Regions from separate parts of the Adhaeribacter sp. genome, predicted to be linked through region 2. Evidence: riboswitches for the same ligand, from Rfam matches in the RefSeq annotation. Region 2 holds a riboswitch; the other holds the start of a gene.
What was found. A riboswitch is a leader RNA that binds a small molecule or an ion and turns the genes downstream of it on or off. The one in region 2 is predicted to bind S-adenosylmethionine.

Region 1: linked by a shared signal. The riboswitch ahead of ACO1R6_RS06370 (O-succinylhomoserine sulfhydrylase) and the one ahead of ACO1R6_RS04425 (O-acetylhomoserine aminocarboxypropyltransferase/cysteine synthase family protein) in region 2 are both predicted to bind S-adenosylmethionine.

What each region holds. Positions count from the first base shown of each region.
Region 1 covers NZ_JBMQUD010000038.1:29,126-39,662, forward strand. Annotated here, with positions in the region: gene ACO1R6_RS06350 (hypothetical protein) at 1-614, opposite strand, end outside; gene ACO1R6_RS06355 (LytR/AlgR family response regulator transcription factor) at 1,079-1,786, opposite strand; gene ACO1R6_RS06360 (sensor histidine kinase) at 1,960-3,111, opposite strand; gene ACO1R6_RS06365 (PhzF family phenazine biosynthesis protein) at 3,291-4,193, opposite strand; gene ACO1R6_RS06370 (O-succinylhomoserine sulfhydrylase) at 4,621-5,787, opposite strand; SAM riboswitch class I at 5,799-5,901, opposite strand; gene ACO1R6_RS06375 (TSUP family transporter) at 6,181-7,731, opposite strand; gene ACO1R6_RS06380 (NADPH-dependent FMN reductase) at 7,850-8,413, opposite strand; gene ACO1R6_RS06385 (nitrite reductase) at 8,433-10,537, opposite strand, start outside.
Region 2 covers NZ_JBMQUD010000025.1:69,857-80,393, reverse strand. Annotated here, with positions in the region: gene aspS (aspartate--tRNA ligase) at 1-994, opposite strand, end outside; gene ACO1R6_RS04445 (hypothetical protein) at 1,905-2,459, shown strand; gene ACO1R6_RS04440 (nucleoside deaminase) at 2,533-2,979, shown strand; gene ACO1R6_RS04435 (superoxide dismutase) at 3,034-3,642, shown strand; gene ACO1R6_RS04430 (NupC/NupG family nucleoside CNT transporter) at 3,729-5,027, opposite strand; SAM riboswitch class I at 5,323-5,424, shown strand; gene ACO1R6_RS04425 (O-acetylhomoserine aminocarboxypropyltransferase/cysteine synthase family protein) at 5,661-7,007, shown strand; gene metX (homoserine O-acetyltransferase MetX) at 7,187-8,215, shown strand; gene ACO1R6_RS04415 (homoserine dehydrogenase) at 8,219-9,481, shown strand.

The sequences.
Region 1 (10,537 bases), on a different contig from region 2:
TGAAGTTCTATTTTCTTTACATTGGCTTCTGTAATGTTATAATACTTAGCTACTTCGTTATAGTTCTTAAGATCAATATTGGGTTTGATTACTCTTCCGCCTTGGCGAGCTCCTGGTATTATTGCAACTCTGAACCATTGATCTGTAGTATAGTCGGCAGGTAGAGTAGGTAAAACATTATCTGCTGCATCAATATAGACGGAAACCCCAACTGAAGCATAAGCAAAATTATAAGTGATAGGATTATTATTAAAATAATATGTTTGAGGTAGGGCAGACCAAAACGGTATCTGATTTCCACCAGCATCCTGTGCAACATCTGCCAAAAGATATACTAATACTACATCATTGGGAGATACTGTTATATTATTAGTACTATTATTAAATCCTACTCCTGAGCTATACTCATTTGCAGCATTAAAAGTAGTTCTAAACTCAAAAACCTTTGCTGTAACAGAAGTCCCAGCCGGTCCAGCAGGTCCCGCCGGCCCTGGTGCGCCGGGTGTACCGGGGGCTCCTTGTGGTCCTGGTTCGCCTTGCGGCCCTTCGGGGCCCTCACATGCCTGTCCTAACGCCAAGGCCAGAATCAGGATAAAATGTAATAATCGTTTCATAGTAATAGAGTTTTCTGGGAAATGTGTAGGTATATTAACGAACAAATACGAAAAAAAAAAGTTTTAAATTAAACTTTATCATATCTGTAATTTAAGCAGTTATAATATTGGGCAAATTACTTTTTATTTAATAGTTATGGTGCCTTTGTAGGGTACAAATTATTTGCTCGCTGTTATTCTTTTGCATACACGCTATATTATCCAGACACAAGGCTGCCGTAAGGTTTATACCGGATAATAGTATATAGCTACCTTAAATTAACGGTGCGTTTCTGAAATTCTAAGTTGATTATTTGTAATTAGCGGCCAGAAGCCGGCAGTAAGTAATAACCGGCGGAACACCGGCATGGAAAAAGGTTGTGTTTTAATATTGCACCGCAGACATTTTTGCTAACCCGCGTGTAGGTTAGTTAAATATTTGCCCGGCAAGCAGAGGTAAATTAGCTTAAGAAAATTGCAAAAGCTTATTTTTTAAATTCTTCCAGAAATGCCTCCCGGAACGTTTTACCCAAAGGTATTTCGTGGCCGTTAATTTTTACCTGGTACGATTCTATTATTTCTAAATGTTGCCGGCCAATAATAAAAGATTTGTGCACCCGGTAAAATAAATGCGGCGGCAATAATTTGGCTACTTCCTGCAGGGTATTCAGGGTTATTACTTTGCGCTCTTTGGTTACAAAAAATACGTGGTTGCCCGAGGCCTCCAGGTAAAGAATATCGGTAAGTTTAAGCTGATGCGTTTGGGTACCGCTTTTTACCAGAATAAATTCTGCCGCGCGGGCCAAATTTGCTTGCTGTTTAACCGAATGGGTGAGTAAGTGTAATTGGCTGGCTGCTTTGTTAACGGCCTTTAAAAACTTAGGAAACAAGATAGGCTTTAGCAAATAACCAACTACGGTATCCCAATCGTAGCTTTGCACGGCGTACTCAGAATAAGCGGTGGTAAAAATAATGAGCGGCGGCTGCGGCAGGGCCTGCAGAAACTCCAAGCCCGTCAGGTCGGGCATGTTAATATCCAGAAAAATCAGGTCGACGGGCGTGTGGGTTAAGTAGTCAAGGGCGTCTAAACTGCTCCTGAACTCCTGCGCCAGTTCCAACGCCGGTACTTTGTCGGCATAATGCCGGATTACCGCCAGGGCTTTGGGTTCATCGTCGATAGCAATGCTTTTCATGTAGAAGAGTGAAAAGTTAAAAGTTGAGAGTTAAAAGTTAAATAATTTTAATTCGGAATTTTGAGAAGATTGTGAGGAGTTGCGATAGATATTTGCGTTTTGTTTTCTGCTAGCTTTTATCAGAATATTTTAACTCATAACTCATAACTTTTAACTCTTCACTCATAACTCTCTCACGCCATTACTTCTACTTTGGTTTTCTGGAGTTTTAAAGTTAAAGCTACTTTGTACAAACCATTTTCTTCGGTTATCTGGAGTTGGTGCCGGAGCGGGTACTGCATTTCCAGTAGCTTTTTGGTGTGGTCCAGGCCAAAGCCGGCGTGTTGCACCGCACTTTCTTTGTTTTGCCGGTAAATAGAGTTCTCGACGGTAAAAGAAATCTGGTCGTCGGTGGTGGTTAAGGCAATATTTATAACCGATGGTTGTTTAAGGCTAACGCCGTGTTTAAAAGCGTTCTCTACAAAATTAATGAGCAGCATGGGCGCTATCCTTACGCTTTGGGTATCGCCGTAAACATTAAACCTAATGGCAACCGCATCTTCGGAAGCAAACCGCAGTTTCTGTAGTTTTATATAGTTCTCTAAATATTCTACTTCGCGGTGCAACTCAATGTACTGTACCTGGCTATCGTAAATAGAGTAGCGCATTAAATGGGTAAGTTGCGAAATGCTCTCTGCTAAATCGTCGGCGTGGCGCTCAATGGCCATCGAGAACAAATTATTAAGCGTGTTAAACAAAAAATGCGGATTTACCTGGTTTTTGAGCAAAGCCAATTCGGCGTTGGTTTTGCCTAGCTTCTGCACATCGTCTTTTACCAAAAGCCATTGCCGGGCAGCCCAATAAATATAGCTGCCCCCCAAAACGGCCAGAAAAGGAATTAGTCCTTCATCAACAAAATCATAGCGTTCGCGCCAGTCGTAATTAAAATGCAGGGCAAAAACTTCCCGCTGAAAAAATTTCATCAGCAGTAATTCAGCCAAAGACGCCCAGAATAAATTGATACCCACCGACAGTATTAATTTCCATTTGGACTCGGATTGCCGGTAGCGCGGAAAAATCAGGAAAACGTTTAGGTAAAAGAAAACAGCCTTAAAAAATATTAAAATAAAATATCGGATCAGCAGGTCTAGGTTCCGGTTGGGGCGCATGGCCTCCATCATACTTTTTGTTTCGCCGTCTATGCCGGGTATCTCTACATAAGTGCTGTTAAACTGGTTTTGCCAGTAGTTTTGGTAGGTATGCCAGATTATGCCGCTGATAAAAAGCCAGAATAACAGGTGCAGCAATAATTCTAGGTAGCGCGACAGGTGCGGAAATTTGTTCATAACTTTAAGGTTTAGGTAAAGCTACACCTGGTTGGCAAAGTAAAATAAGGCAGTTTACAAACAGGCAATTATTACATGCAAAATAATGAAAAACCAGGATAAAAGGAGCAGGCATCTACCGGAATAGAAGGCCTGCAACCTGACCTAAAATATTGCGCTGGTTTTGGCCGGCTAAATAATTACAAGTACAGGTAGCCTTCGCCCACCAAAGCACTTTTACCACCTACTTTTACCAGGTTAATCTGCTCATTTGCCTGCCCAATGGTAATATGCAACAAACTGGGGCGGCCCATCTCGAAACCTTGTTCGCAAACAATTTGCGCTTGCGGCTGGGCCGGCACCAAGCCGTAGTGTACCAGGTAACAGCCCAGCGGGCCGCAGGCACTACCAGTAGCGGGATCTTCGGGAATACCCAGAGCCGGCGAAAACATGCGGCCGTGTACCGTGCTGGTAGCCTGTTCGGTTTCGGTAGAAAATATAAATACATTTTGCGTACCCAGGTAGTTAAGTTGATTTTCCAGAACATCCAGCCGCAGCTTGGCTCTTTTTACCGCAGCAATAGATTTAAGGGGCACGTAGAAAAAAGGCACCCCGCACGAGATAGTTTGAGCCGGAAACCCCGGAAGTATATCAGTAGGATTTAGCGACAGTAAATCGGCCAGAACTTGGGGTTGGGTAACGGTGGTGCCAAATTGCGGTAGGGGCTGGGTCATGGTTATCAGTCCTAACTGATTCTCATGCATTTGGAAATCAACCCAAATATTGCCCACACCTTCTTCAAATATTAAGCGATTGCCGGTGGGTTTTAAATATTCTTTTTGCAGCAACACAAACGCCGTACCTATAGTGGGGTGGCCCGCCATGGGCAGCTCGGCACCAGGGGTAAAAATGCGCAGTTTAATATCATTGCTCGGGTTAGTGGGTGGCAATACAAAAGTTGTTTCGGAAAGATTGAGTTCCTTGGCTATTTTTTGCATCAGGTGTTCCGGTACTTCCTGGCCTGCTGGAAAAATCGCTAACTGGTTGCCGCCAAAAACACGGTCGGTAAATACATCGGCCAAATAGTAATGCAGCTTTTTCATAAGTTTACTGGTTGGGTTTTACTGCTTTGCCGCTTGCTTTAGCGGGAGGCGTAGTAAATGAAAAATTTAGCTACTGATTAAAGTTAATGGCTAGGCAAAGGAATATTTTTGACGGCATACTTAAGATAGCCTTAACTAAACCGTACGGTATTAACGTTGAAGAGAAAACTTTGCGATTATTTGAAAAGCCTTCTACCAAATCCTTCTCCTCTACCTTGGCCTATTCCCCGACAGGATAACACGAGTAGGTGATGGGTGGTAAGCGGCTAATAAACTTCCGGCCTGTCAGGAGACAGGCCGGGGAAACAGATTACATATTATAACTCTTTAGTCTACTTCAGGATACCATTGCATGGTAGCTGCTAACCAGGTTAACTAGCTGCTCTGTTTAGATTAGCTCTAACAGAAAATAAGCTAAGATGCGGTTTTAAGCGGAAGCTTCTAAAGCCTGGGTAATATCCTGGATAATATCGTCGATGTTTTCCAAACCTACCGAAATCCGGATAAGGCCATCGTAAATACCTACGGCTTCCCGTTCGGCGGGGGTAAGTTTAGAGTGGGTCATAGAAGCCGGGTGCGTAACGGTAGTGCGGCTGTCGCCGAGGTTAGCGGTTTTAGAGGCAATTTTGAGGGAATCCATAAATTTCTGGGCCCGCTCGTAACCACCCTGTACCACAAAAGTTACAATGCCACCGCCTTGTTTCATTTGTTTTTTGGCGAGTTCGTGCTGCGGATGCGAAGGCAGCATCGGGTACAACACCAACTCCATTTCGGGACTGGTTTCCAGGTGCCGGGCTAAGGCTAAGGCATTGGCACAATGGCGATCCATACGCAACGGCAAGGTTTCGAGGCTCTTAGATAACACCCAGGCGTTAAACGGCGACAAAGCCGGACCGGTATGGCGCGAAAAGAAGCGAATCTCGGAGATTAAATCTTTGCGGCCCACAATGGCTCCCCCCAAAACACGTCCTTGGCCATCAATATATTTAGTAGCCGAATGAATTACCAAATCGGCGCCATAATCTATGGGCGTTTGCAGATAAGGCGTGGCAAAGCAATTATCTACGCTAAAGATAATATTGTGCTTGCGGCATAGGTTACCCAGCCACTCCATATCAATTAGTTCTAACTGTGGGTTAGAAGGCGTTTCGATGTATATTAATTTGGTGTTTTCCTGGATCAGGCTTTCCCATTCTTCGGGTTTGGCGGCATCGGCGTAAGAGCTGGTAATGCCCCACTTGGGCAACACCTTGGTAAGCAACTGGTGCGTGGAACCAAACACCGATCGTGAAGCCAGAATATGGTCGCCGGCTTGTAATAAGGCGCCAAAACCGGTAAAAACCGCCCCCATACCAGTAGCAAAGGCAAAACCGTCTTCGGCACCTTCCATTACGCAAAGCCGATCGATAAATTCAGAGGTATTGGGGTTTGAGAACCGGGAATAAATATTGCCTTCCTGTTCGTCGGCAAACAGCGCCCGGCCTTGTTCGGCGCTTTCGAAGGTAAAACTGGAGGTTAAGTAAAGCGGCGTGGAATGTTCCCGGTTTTGGGTACGCTCGGCCTGGGTACGGATTACTTGTGTTTCTTTATTCATGTAGTTTAAATAATTTATATTTCCCATAGCTGGGTTAGGAATTGGCACCTTTCATGTAGGTTGCGGTTGCCAGAGGGTCTGCGAGCCTATTCTCTCGCCTCTTCTTTATAAATCAATCCTTAAAATCAGGAAAGGGAAATTTGGCTGCAAAGTAAGCACCTTTTATCAAGACTTTTGAATTAAAACAGAATTTAATTGTAATTTAATTCAGCAAATAACTGGTTTAGAGTAAAAGCTATCTTATTTAATACTGTTGCTTCAGGTTGGCGTTATACCTATTTTATGCCCTAGGTTGTGCGTAGAGTTAGCGAAGCACTCTACACATAACATCAGCGTGATAAAAAAGAATTAGGGCGTTAACTTTATCTTTTCTGGATCTTGTAATTAGGGAACCTAAAACACCGAAGTATAAATATTACGCAGGCTCAGAATAATTACGACTAAACCCACCACAATCATCATGGTTTTTACGGGTAGGCGGCGGGCAATTAGGGCAGCAAACGGCGCGGCTACCATACCACCCAACACCAAGCCCAGCACCACTTGCCAGTGCGAGAAGCCAATTAAGGTAATAAACGTAACCGAACTGGCAAAAGACACAAAGAACTCCGTAAGGTTTACCGAGCCAATGGTATACAACGGGTGCCGGCCGCTGGCAATCAGCGACGACGAAACAATGGGGCCCCAGCCACCGCCGCCTACTGAATCTAAAAAGCCACCGGTAACCGCTAATAAACCCATTTTGCGGATGCGCCGCTTCTGTACGGTTTTGCGGATGGCTTTCCGAATGATAATAAAACCTAAGCACAAGGTATAAACAGCTACTACCGGTTTAATAATATAAGCGTATTCTTCGGCGGATGATAAAACATAAGCCCCCAGAATAGCCCCTAAAACGCCCGGTAGCAAAAGAGTTTTAAATAATTTGTTGTTTACGTTACCAAAACGCAGGTGCATAAGGCCCGATACGCCGCTGGTAAATATTTCGGAGGCGTGTACGCTGGCACTAACGGCCGCCGGCGGCACCCCAAACGATAGCAGAAAAGTAGTCGCGCTTACGCCGTAAGCCATACCCAAAGCCCCATCAATCATTTGGGCAATAAAACCACCTAGTATAAAATACAAAATACTGGAATCAATACTGTTGGCCGCTTGCAAAGCGTAGTCGCCAATTACCGCCATGGGCAAAAAGCTGAACAGCAAATGGCCCAGCACCATAAAACCCACCGCCGAAAAAGCCAGCAGCAAGCGATACCGCCAGCTGTGTTTAATAAATGGCACTTTGGCGGGTGTTACCGGTGTGGTGGCGGCAGGAGTAGGAGCCGGCAGGACTGGTGCATCGGGTGCCAGAGAGGCCGTAACGGCATTTAGTTGTTTTACTTTTTCGGCAAAATCGCCTTTTAGGGTGGTGCGGATGCGCTCAATATTCTGGAGCAGGTTATCCATTTCGGCCGGAAACGTTTCGTTTAAGACTTCCTTAACCCGTTTGGCTACCGTGGGCGATTTGCCGTTGGTAGAAATGGCAATTTTTAAATTACCTTTCTGCACAATCGAGCTCAGGTAAAAATCGCATTCCTGCGGGGTATCGGCTACGTTGGCTAATATTTTGCGGGCTCTGGCCACTTGCTTTACGTAGGTGTTTACGGCCTTGTCGTTGGTAGCGGCAATCACCAAATCTTTACCATCTAAATCACTTTCGGCAAATGGCTTATAGATTAGCGTCAGGTGCGGGTGGTGCGCCGTTAAAGCTTGTATTTCGGGTCTTATTTCGGGTGCAACCAAGGTTACGCGGGCATCGGGGCTGTTGCGTAAAACGGCCGTGGCTTTTTCTTCGCCCACAAAACCACCACCTACAATCAGGGTGTGCAGTTCGTGTAGTTTCAGAAAAACCGGGAATAAATGGTTTTCAGTAGCAGTTGTCTGGCGCTCAGTTTCGGGTAACACAGAAGTATATTTTTGGCAATGTATTAGCTGTTCAGGAGTTAGACTGTGGTAAGTAATATTACTTTTGGTTGATTACATCCCAAATACTAAGTAAGTATATCAGCTTAGAATAAAAAATTTAAATAATATGCTCCACAGCAACTTGCGGTGTAATCGTTTGTAGAAAAGATGCTACTAGCCTCTGAATAGCCAGTCTGGTATTTTCATCGGTTATTTCGCCATGCGCATTTAATTTGCCCTTAGCCCCTGAAATCAAAAGTTTGGCATGTTCCCCCACTTGAGCCCCCAAGGTTTTCATAATTAAATTCAGGGATTCGTAAGCTTTTTCACCTAAAGCAGAAGCTACAATTAAGGCTACCGGTTTATCGGAGAATACAGTGGTAGATACGGTCCATTCTAAGGCATTTTTCAAAGCACCCGGTAAGCTAAATACATACTCTGGTGTGCAGATAATTACACCATCGGCAGCAGCAATTTGCTCCCGCAGAGTTGTGACCAACGTCGGCAATCTTTCGTTTTCCAGATCCAGGTTAAAATGGGGTAGTTGGGCTAATTCTGTATAAGACTGAATATCCAGATGTTGCTGGTATTGGGTGGCGATAAAATGCAGGAGTAATTCATTAACTGAATTACTCCTGGTACTCCCTGAGATGGCTAGTATTTTAAATCGTTTTTCTGCCATTGGTAAGGCTGAAAATTACTTAGGCATTTACTTTTAATACTTCGGCTAAAACTTCCGGCCGTTTTAATTCAGCGCCGCGATAAGCAGAAGCGGCTTCCAGGAAGCTAAAAGCTTCGGCCAGGTAAGTGGCCGCAAAATCAGCCGATGGTTCGTTTTGGTTTATTTGCATCACGTGCGTCCGGAAATCGGGCGTAAACGTAAAGGTGCCATCTTGTACAAAGTGCGTATCAAAATCGTTAATAATACCAATTTGGGTATTTGCACTCAGGCCTTTGGCCAATAATAAAGCTTTGGCGGTGCTCACAAAAACGCTGTAACTGTGGTATATAGCGTCGGCATAGGTTTCTTGTTTTAACGCTTCCGCAGCCCATTCGGCTTTTTCTTCCGACTCAAACAACAAGGTGGCTACCAGGTCAATCATTACGCCGGCACATTCGCCTACGCCAATGGCCGTAGCAAATTCTTCTACGTGGCCCCAGTCTACAAAATCGCCGGGCTGCAGTTTGGTTAAATCGGCCAAAGGCTTAAGCAATTGGTAGAAATAGTTTTTGCCCTGGCGGTCGTAGTAGGCATTAAATAATTCGTCTTCGAGTTTATTCGCTTCAAAGTCGTTGAATAAGGTGCGCAGAATATCCGGTCCTTTTTTGGTGGGTACTTTTACTACCCGTTCGGCTACGCGGCCATCGCCGTTGCCTACGGTGCCACCCCCCAGCATTACCTGTAAAGCCGGAATAACGTTAGGACCGTGTTTAATAGAGCTGCCGTGAAAACCAATCTGGGCCAGACCGTGCTGCCCGCAGGAGTTCATACAGCCGCTAATTTTTATTTTGATATCGTTGTTGTAAATCAAATCCGGAAACTCATCCAGCATCATTTTTTCCAGAACGGCCGCTAAGTCCATGCTGTTGGTAATACCTAAATTACAGGTATCGGTGCCGGGGCAGGTAGTAATATCGGTGGTGCTGTCGAAGCCCGGTAAGGCAAAGCCTAAGCTGTTGAGCACGTGGAACACGTACGGCAAAGCTTCCTGACGAATATATTTAAATAATAAACCTTGGTTGGGCGTAATCCGGATATCGTCGGCGGCAAAGTCAGAAACAAGTTGGGCCAGAATGCGGGCTTTCTCGGTACTGATATCGCCTTTTAGTACGCGTACCCAAACCGAATAAAAACCAGTTTGTTTTTGCTCGATTACGTTGGTTTTATACCACTCCTGGTAGTGTGCCTCGTTCTGGATTTCTACGGCCGGCACTTCTTTAACGGGAGCTGGCTCGGCCTGCGGTACACTGTTGCGGTCGATTACGTACGACTTGGATTTGTTGGCCACGCGCTCCTGGTTAACCAATTCCATAAAAGCATCGAACCCAATTTTTTGAATCAGGTATTTCATGCGGGCCTTGTTGCGGCTTACGCGCTCGCCGTGGCGATCGAATACCCGGATTACCGACTCAATAAACGGAATAAGCTGGTCTTCAGGTAAAAAATCGGCCGCCGTATGGGCCAGCATTGGCTGAGCACCCAAGCCACCACCTACTTTCACCTTAAAGCCACGTACCTCAGCCCCGTCCTGGATCTGAATTTTAGGGATTAGACCAATATCATGAATATAAGAGAAAGCGGTATCAGCATCGCTCGAAGAAAAAGCAATTTTAAATTTGCGGCCCATGTCCTGGCAAATTGGGTTGCGCAAGAAGTACCGGAAAGTTTCGTACGCGTACGGCGACACATCAAACGGTTCGTTCGGGTCTATACCGGCGTTGGGCGAAGCCGTAACGTTCCGCACGGTATTACCGCAAGCTTCACGCAGCGTAATATCGTCGTGGGCCAGTTTATCCCATAGTTCGGGGGTGCGGTCCAGGCTCACAAAGTGAATCTGGATGTCTTGGCGGGTGGTAAGGTGCAGGTTTTTAGAAGCATATTCATCCGACACATCGGCAATCCGGAGCAATTGTTTTACGGTAACCCGGCCAAACGGCAGCTTAATGCGCACCATCTGTACGCCCGGCTGGCGCTGCCCGTACACACCGCGGGTTAAGCGCAAACTCCGGAATTTTTCTTCGGGAATCTGGCCTCCCCGGAACAAGCGTATTTTTTTATCCAGATCCAGAATTTCTTTCTGAACAA
Region 2 (10,537 bases):
GTTGCTTGCGGGTATAGCTTGCGCTATTTTTAGCGTTAATGCCAATTACCAATTCAGCTTCGTCAAAAACTTTAAACCCTTGCCCTTTTACCCTTTCGGTTAAGTCCACAAACTTCATTTCAAAACGCGTATCCGGCTTATCGTTACCGTAATATTGCATGGCATCGGCGTAGGTCATGCGGGGCAGCGTATCAATCTCTAAGCCTTTTACTTGGGCAAACAAGTGTTTTACTAAACCTTCAAATGTATTCAGAATATCTTCCTGGGTAACAAACGAGAGCTCGCAGTCAATCTGGGTAAACTCGGGCTGCCGGTCGGCGCGTAAATCTTCGTCGCGGAAGCATTTTACAATCTGAAAATATTTATCGAAACCCGAAACCATTAACAACTGCTTAAAGGTTTGCGGCGATTGCGGCAAAGCATAAAACTCGCCGGGGTTCATGCGCGAGGGTACCACAAAATCGCGGGCGCCTTCGGGCGTAGATTTAATTAATACCGGAGTTTCTACTTCAATAAACTGACGCGCATCTAAATAAGCGCGGGTTTGTTGCATCATTTGGTGGCGCAGTTCCAGGTTTTTACGCACGGCATTGCGGCGTAAATCTAAATAGCGGTATTTCATGCGCAAATCGTCGCCGCCATCGGTTTCGTCTTCGATCAGGAAAGGCGGCAGTTTGGCCGGATTGAGTACCGCCAGCTCTTTCACCTGAATTTCTATATCACCGGTTGCCAGTTTATCGTTTTTAGAAATGCGCTCAATAACACTGCCGGTGGCTTTTATAACGTATTCCCGCCCTAGTTCGCGGGCAGCTACCAATATTTCCGGGGCAGTTACGCCTTCTTCGAGCTTTAATTGCGTTAAGCCATACCGGTCCCGAATATCAATCCACATCATACCGCCTTTATCGCGGGTTTTGTGCACCCAACCCGTTAAGGTAACTTCAGTGCCGACATGAGAAATATTTAGTTCGCCGCAAGTATGTGTTCGTAGCATAATAAACGTAAATAGGCAAATATTTTAAGTTAGATATATTTTATTTGAATAAGCCCGAAGCAAGTTCCCGGCTTTTCTGATAACAGGTCAAACTTAAAGAAAATAAATTTAACTGCCATAGCCTACTATTTAAATAGCGGCAATAAAAGCTTATAGCGGAATTAATTCGCGCTATATTTATGGGGAAATTAAAGAATTGAATAGGGTAAGTACCTCTTAACTGCAGAAAAAACTGATTAAACTTAATAAGGAGGTAGTAAAAAGTAAGAGAAAATTGCCGGGCAAAAATTAATTTCAGGGATAGGTGCTGGCAAAAAAGCTAACCAGCCTGGCTGTAGATTCTTTGGAGGGATTAACTTTCTTGTTTTGAGCGGTTTTGTTATCATCAGCATCGGAGCCCAAAGAAATTAACAAAACAATAAATACTGCTAAGTGAAAAACCAAGGAAGTTAAACTGTATAACTCCCGCTTCTTTTTTGTACTAATACGCCGCATATTCACCAAAATTTTAGCCATCTACAAAATTAAAAAAGCCCGAAGTTGCACTTTCACTTGCTCAATAACTTTTAAAACCGGAACAAAGTTATTATTCCGGCTAAAAAGCTGCAAGCTAAATCTAATTATTTTTTCAACACCATATTAATTTAACTATATATAACCTTGATCAACAAGCAACTATAATGTATTTTTTACAATTAGTGCACAACAAGAATAACGGCAGCAATCAATTGTTTATTTTATTTAATTTATGATTTTTTTTATAAACCTTCATTAAAGCACTTTCTATTGTTAAAAGTTACAACCCTTAAATATAAGTCTCTAAATTTGTAAGTGAATACACTTAGTGGCAATATAATTGCTAATTAGTCTACGTTTATAAAAAATAATTAAAAGAATAACCCCTTTACCCATGAAATATTATTTAGCTGGCCTTAGCCTTTTTATTATTTTGGTTGGTTTTGCAGCCCCTAAATTAAAAACAGTAAATATCTCTAAAGATATCTCCATTGCTTTGCCACAAGATTTTGTGGTTATGCCGGATGATGCCATTGCTTCTAAATATCCGTCGCCGCGAAAGCCTTTGGCCGCCTATAGCAGCAACAATGGCCAGATTGATTTTATTCTTACCGAAAGGCCCAGCATGTTTCATCAGAATGATTTAAAAATGGTGCAGGATTTTTACAAAGCCAGCATCAATAACAAATATTCTGAAGTTAAATTTATCCGCAACGAAATAAAAAAAGTTAAGAACCAGGAATTTGTGGTTTTTGAGTTTACTTCTGTAATGCGCGACGAAGAAGCCCGTAGTAAAAAATTTGCTCCTATCCGGCGCTATACCATTGTGCAGTACACCATTGCCAAAGAAAAACTTTTAATATTTACCTTTAACGTACCCATAGATTTAAAAGAAGCCTGGCAGGAAACTGCCCACAAAATTATGCAGTCAATTAAAGTTAGTGCATAACCCTACAAGGGCTAAGGCACGTACTATAATTGTTTATCAGTCTTATTTTTCCATATAAACCCTTTTTTGCTTAGTGCTTACTATTTTTAGCGACGAATATTTTATGCGGGAGGCTTACAAACAAGCTTTATACGCCAAAGAAGAAGGGGAAATTCCGATTGGGGCTGTGGTGGTTTGCGGTAACAAAATTATTGCCAAGGCTTATAACCAAACCGAAAAACTAAACGATGTAACGGCCCACGCCGAAATTTTGGCTATTACCGCCGCCTCTAATAATATTGGTAACAAATACCTGAAAGATTGTACGTTGTATGTTACCGTAGAGCCCTGTGTAATGTGTGCCGGAGCCAGTTACTGGGCGCAACTTAAACGGGTAGTATTTGCCACCCCCGATGTTAAAAGAGGCTTCCGGCGCTTCGGCGGCCAATTATTACACCCTAAAACCGAACTGGAAACAGGCATTCTGGCGCACGAATGCGCTAATCTAATGTCAGAATTCTTTTTGAATAAACGGATATAGCCTCTATATTTGACCTGCAAGCAAAATATATTCTAACCTTTAAAAGATAAAACTATGGCTTTTGAATTACCTCAGCTACCCTATGCTTACGATGCACTGGAGCCCCACATTGATAGCCAAACGATGGAAATTCATCATACAAAACACCATCAGGCTTATACCACTAATTTAAATAACGCTATCCAGGGTACCGACCTGGAAGGTAAATCGATAGAAGAAATTTTACAGCAGATTAGCCAGGCGCCGGCGGCCGTGCGCAACAATGGTGGTGGTTATTATAACCATAATTTGTTCTGGAAAATACTTTCACCGAACGGTGGCGGCGAGCCAACCGGCCCGGTTGCCGAAGCTATTAAAAATTCTTTTGGCTCATATGAGAAATTTAAAGAAGAATTTACCAAAGCCGCTACTACCCGTTTTGGTTCTGGCTGGGCCTGGCTTTGCAAAATGGAGGGCAATTCTCTGCAAATTTGTTCCAGCGCCAACCAAGACAACCCGCTTATGGATGTAGATAGCTGTAACGGTTTCCCGATACTGGGCTTAGATGTTTGGGAACATGCTTATTACTTAAAATACCAGAATCGTCGGCCAGATTATATTAACGCCTTTTTTAACGTAATTAACTGGGACGAAGTAAACCGCCGGTTTACCGAAGGCAATTAAGTATAGCTCCCTTCAGGCATAATAAGAAAGCCCATCTGGTTAGATGGGCTTTCTTATTATGCTATAACAGTGGGTATAAAAGCCAGTTAAATGGAATATAATATTCCGGCTACGGTAGCCGTCATTAAACACGCAATAGAAGCCCCTAACAGAGCATACAATCCTAAACGCGATAAATTACCTTGCTGGTTGGGAGCCATGCTGCCAATACCACCTATTTGGATGGCAATAGAGCTAAAGTTAGAAAAGCCACATAACGCGTACGTAGCCATTACCACCGATTTAGGGCTAAGGGTGCCTGCCGCCTTCATTTTAGATAAATCTAAATAAGCCACAAATTCATTAATAGCAGTTTTCTGCCCCAGTAAACTCCCTACTTGCAGGGTATCTACCCACGGAATGCCAATTAAAAAAGCAAATACCCGGAATATTTGGCCCAACAGGTATTGAAAAGAAAGTCCGCTAAACTGACCGCTCGTGCTGTTTACAATTACGTCGTTTAACCCCGATACGCTACCTACTTTTAATAAGATATAATTAAGCAAAGCAATTATGGCAATAAAAGCCAGCAGCATGCCGCCCACGTTAGCCGCCAGCCGCAAACCATCGGCGGCTCCAATAGACATAGCATCGATAATATTTACCCCCAATGCTTCTTTGTTAACCTCTAATTGGGTATTAATTTTTTCTTCTTCTGTTTCGGGCACCAGCATTTTAGCCAATACAATTCCGGCCGGGGCATTCATAACCGAAGCCGTTAGCAAATGCGCCGCAAAAACAGTTTGCTGAACCGGATCGCTGCCGCCTAAGAAAGAAACATAAGCAGCCAGTACTCCACCCGCCAGCGTGGCCATGCCACCCGTCATGAGGCACATTAACTCCGATTTAGTCATGCTGGCAATAAATGGCCGTACCAGGAGCGGTGCTTCGGTTTGGCCCAGAAAAATATTGCCGGCGGCCGATAAACTCTCGGCTCCCGACAACCTCATGCCTTTAGACATAATCCAGGCAATACCGTAAACTATCTTTTGCAAAACGCCCAGATAGTATAAACCCGCCGATACGGTTGAAAAGAAAATGATAGTAGGTAATACGTTAAAAGCAAAAATATACCCCAGGCCACCATTTTGGGCGGGGTCGGCGAGGCTACCAAATAAAAATTGGGCACCCGCACTGGAAAAGCTCAGAAGTTTTACAAAAACACGGCTTAAAAATTCAAAAATACCGGATATAAAAGCCACTTTGGTTACCAAGGCACCAAATAAAATTTGTAAAAACACCCCCACGCCTACTAGTCGCCAGTTTATTCTTTTTCTATTTGTTGAAAAAATATAGCCAATACCTAGTAAAACGAGTAAGCCCAGGAGGCCTCTTACTATTTCCATAAATTGCAGGTCCAATAAAAGGACAAAAGTACTTTATATCGCGGTTAAAACAAATATCATTAAAAGCGCTGCAGGCAAAAAAAGTATAATTCTGGCACTAAACTTTTATACTTAATACACAGCTAATTTGTAGTAAATTAATCCTAATTATTTATTTAACTTATCTGGCTAAAGACATATTTTCTTAGTTACACCAGCAAGCGCCTTTATTAAATTTTTAGCAAAAAATTAGAAAGCTCCATAGAAATTTATTTTATTTGCAACAGTATTACCCTTTCCTGATTTATTAAGGATTGATTTATAAAGAAGAGGCGAGAGAATAGGCTCCGGGACCCTCTGGCAACCTCACCCGACTGAAAGGTGCCAAATCCTATCCCAGCAATGGGAAATATAAATTAAGAACAACATGAAAAAACTTTCTTTCTTAGCCAGTGCGCCCGATGCCGTTTACCTGGCACCCAATGACCTTATGGTATCTGTTTACCTACCTGTAACAAGTTGTTGTTGCTGTTGTAGCCCCCAGCAACCTTAAGGTTTATACCTTTTCTGTGCGTATTATGCATTTTACCGTTATAAACAAAAACGGCCTTTTTATTAGAATCAAAAAATAACCTGATCCCCAAAAGAAAATATATGTCAAACCAAAGCCTTAATTTCGAAACGCTGCAATTACACGCCGGCCAGGAAGTAGATCCCACCACTGGTTCACGGGCCGTGCCTATTTACCAAACCTCTTCTTATGTTTTTAAAAATGCCGAGCATGGCGCCAATCTATTTGCCTTAAAAGAGTTTGGCAATATTTATACCCGGATTATGAACCCCACTACCGATGTGTTTGAAAAACGGGTAGCGGCTTTAGAAGGAGGTGTAGCCGGTTTAGCTGTGGCTTCGGGCCAGGCCGCCCAATTTATTGCTTTAAATAATATTTTAGAGCCCGGCGATAATTTTGTGAGTACTTCGTTTTTATACGGTGGTACCTACAACCAATTTAAAGTAGCTTTTAAGCGCCTGGGCATTGAGGTACGTTTTGCTGACGGCGATAATCCGGAAAGCTTTGCCCGCTTAATCGATGATAAAACCAAGGCGCTTTACCTGGAAACCATTGGCAACCCCGGCTTTAATATTCCGGATTTTGAAGCCATTGCGGCCCTCGCTGAACAACACGATTTACCTTTAATTGTAGATAATACATTTGGTGCGGCTGGCTATTTATTCCGCCCCTTGGAGCACGGCGCACATATTGTGGTACAATCGGCTACCAAATGGATTGGCGGCCACGGTACCAGCATTGGCGGCGTTATTGTAGACGGCGGTAAATACGATTTTAATAAACCTAAATACCCGCAGTTCTCTATGCCGGCCGAAGGCTACCACGGTTTGGTATTTGGCGATGTATTCGGCCCCAATGGTCCGTTTGGCAATATTCAGTTTGCTATAAGAGCGCGGGTAGAAGGTCTGCGGGATTTTGGCCCGGCCATTAGTCCGTTTAACTCTTTCCTGCTGTTACAGGGCCTGGAAACTTTATCGTTGCGGGTACAGCGCCACGTAGAAAATGCCCTGGAGCTGGCTAACTGGCTGGAACAGCACCCCGATGTAGAAAGCGTAAATTATCCGGGTTTGGCCAGCAGCCCTTATTACCAATTAGCGAATAAATATTTAAAACGCGGGTACGGTGCTATGCTGTCGTTTAACCTTAAAGGCAGTAAAGCCAACGCTACCACATTTATTGATAGCTTAAGCCTGATAAGTCATTTAGCCAACGTAGGCGATGCCAAAACCCTGATTATTCAGCCATCGGCTACTACCCACCAGCAGTTAAACGAGCAGGAGCAGAAAAATGCCGGCGTAACTCCTACCCTGCTGCGCATTTCGGTAGGTCTGGAGCACATCGACGATATTAAAGCCGATTTAGAACAAGCTTTTCAGAAAGTACGGAGCGCTGCACAAGAAACGTTAGCAACCGCAGATTCTAAAAATTAATACCGGCAGCAAAACATCTAAATAAATTATTTATTGGTGGGCAACTTAACCTTGGTTAAACTTGCCCACCGGTAAACAAACCAAACACTTGATAAAACAAATTATTTATTCCTGCATAAATGGGTGGTGTAGCTTGCCACCGCATTTATGTTTTAATATCAGTTTCTATACCCAATAGCATGCCGCAGGAAATATTTAAGCACCCGTACCCTTTCGCGCTGGAGAGCGGGCAAATTTTACCCGAAATCCAGATTACGTACCATACTTACGGGAAATTAAATCAGAAGAAAGATAACGTTATTTGGGTGTGTCACGCCTTAACGGCTAACTCAGATGTACTGGATTGGTGGAAAGGATTATTTGGCGACGGCAATTTATTTAACCCGCAAGAACACTTTATTATTTGCGCCAATGTGCTGGGCTCCTGTTACGGCACTACCGGTCCTTTAAGCCTAAACCCCGTTACCAACCAGCCTTACTGCCAGGCTTTTCCGCAAATTACCATTCGGGATATGGCCGAGGCCCACGATTTATTACGTCGCCACCTGGAAATTGAACAGATTCATACGTTAATTGGCGGTTCTTTGGGCGGCCAGCAAGCTTTAGAATTTGCTATTCTGAAACCACAGCATATAAAAAATTTAATTGTTGTGGCCACCAATGCCTTTCATTCGCCGTGGGGTATTGGTTTTAACGAGGCCCAACGCCTGGCTATTTTCGCCGACGAAACTTACCGGCAAAATATTCCGTCCGGGGGGCGCAATGGTTTAAAAGCCGCTCGCGCTGTTGCTTTACTTAGTTACCGCAATTACGACACCTATTCTAAAACTCAGTTCGAAACCGACTTATCTAAAACCGATAATTTCCGGGCCAGCTCTTACCAGAACTATCAAGGCGATAAACTGGTAAACCGTTTTGATGCGTACGCTTATGTTTCGCTAAGCCGCTCCATGGATTCGCACAACGTAGGCCGGCACCGGGGCAGCGTAGAGGCCGCTCTGGCCGAGGTAAAAGCTAAAACCTTGGTAATTGGTATCAGTTCCGATGTTTTGTTTCCGGTATCGGAACAGAAATATATAGCGGCGCACATTGCCAACGCCGCTTACCAGGAAATAGATTCTTTTTATGGCCACGATGGTTTTTTAATTGAAACCGGCCAGCTTACCCAATTATTAGAAGCATTCTACGGGCTTTCCGTAGCCAAATAAATCATGACAACACACAAAGATTTAAACATAGGCTTATTTGGTTTTGGCGTGGTGGGCCAGGGCCTTTACGATGTTTTACGTAACAGCCGGGGCATAAAAGCCAGTATTGCCCGCATTTGCGTAAAAGACCGGACCAAAAAGCGCAAGCTACCGCTCGATTATTTTACTTTCGATAAATACGAGTTGCTGAACAACCCCGAAATTGACCTGATTGTAGAGTTGATAGACGATGCCGAAGAAGCTTTCCTGATTGTATCGGAAGCCATGAAAAAAGGCAAAAGCGTAGTTACCGCTAATAAAAAAATGGTGGCCCAGCACCTCCAAGAATTGGTACAGCTACAAGAAGAAAACGGGGTTTCTTTGTTATACGAAGCCTCGTGCTGCGGCAGTATTCCTATTATTCGTACTTTAGAAGAATATTACGACAACGAGTTGCTTTACTCAGTAAGTGGCATTTTCAATGGTTCGTCTAACTATATTTTATCTAAAATATTTAACGAAGGCTTGGGCTACGAAGTAGCTTTAAAACAAGCCCAGGATTTAGGCTTTGCCGAAACCGACCCGACATTGGATGTAGGCGGTTTCGACCCGAAATACAAACTTACCATTATTGCGGCGCATGCTTTTGGTTTATTCCTGAACCCGGATAATATTTTCAACATTGGCATTCAGAAATTATCGCAACACGATATTCAGTACGCCAAAGAAAAGGGCTACAAAATAAAGTTAGTACCGCACGTAAGCAAAGTAGATGAGGCTACTATTTCCTTATTTGTAATGCCGCAGTTTGTAAACCGGTTTCACCCATTATTTAATGTCGAAAACGAAAACAACGGCGTAATTGTAGAAGCTGCTTTTTCGGAGAAGCAATTCTTCTCGGGTAAAGGTGCCGGCGGTTATCCCACCGGTTCGGCGGTATTATCCGATATTTCGGCGCTTACCTACGGCTATAAGTATGAGTACAAAAAGCATTTACAGCACATAGAAGTTAACTCGTCGGATAATATTGAGGTAGAAGTTTACCTGCGCTACGCCGATAAAGCCTTGTTGCAGCAATTACCTTTTGCCAGCATTAGCGAGAAGTTCCAGAGCCAGGATTTCCGGTATGTGATTGGTTTTATTAAACTCGAAACGTTGTTGCAAAACCAGGATTTATTGCGGGCCTCAGATGCCTTTTTGGTAAGCACCGGCAATTTTAAATCGGTTGACAAAACTAATAACTATGAAGTAGAGAAAGTGGCTGTATTCTCTGCAGATGAGAACTAAAGAAGGCTTGCGTAACCAGAATAAATTTACGTAAGGCTAAATTAAGTACGTGCCAAGTTTTAATTATCGCAAAACCATAGTTTCCAGTATTTTGCCTTGATATGTTTCTTTCTAATCCTGATTAGAGCCTTGGCTTAAACCTATTGATAGTTTTACGATTTTAAAATAAAGCTATCTTCAAGCCGCCGGCATAAATAAATCGGAATTATATTAGCTATTATAAAGCAGGTGAAAAGATTAGGCTTTGCACCTGCTTTTTCCTTATATCTGCATATTCCGGAGCAAATCGAGCAATTTTATAAAGTGCCAAAATAAGCTAAAAAATACCCTGAGGAGGTGTGTTTGCGGGTATGAAGTGGTAACCAAGTGCCGTTTTCATCCTAAAAATTTGATTGTTCTTTAAAGTGCCTAATGGGTATTTGTATTGTGAGCTGCGCTTTTTCGAAAATTTCAACCTGATTATGTCTCAACTAGATTTTATTTTACCTTGTTATAATCCGGCACCAGGTTGGCTCGGTATAATTATTAAAAATGTTAATGCCATAAATAAGTTTTTCCCCGGAACTGACTTAATTATTTAGTAGATGAGGCTCGATAAAAGGCACTAAGCCCGCAGCTATTAACCTACTACGGCAAAGATTAGTTAATTTCACCTATCTATGCTACCCGGATAATCAAGGTAAAGATTTATACCTTACACCATGGTTTGCAAACGTGCCGTCACGAATTTTACTTTTATACAGATGTGGACTTCCCGTACCTACCCTGACCCGAAGTTTGGTGACCGTTTATAATACATTATTAACGAGCAATTCTGATATTGCAGTTGGAACCCACAATCACCAGTATTATAAAGGTATTCCGGTCTTTAAATCGGACGTTTCCAGGCTCATTAAATTTTAATTATTGGTTTTAGAGTTACACATAATGATACCCAATGCGGTCTGAGGATGTAATCGCAATAACAGGGCTCTTTTTCAAAAAACCAGATTAACCGTTATTTATTTGATTTGGAGTTTATATTTTTAGCGTGTAAAAAAAACAAACATCCGGCTA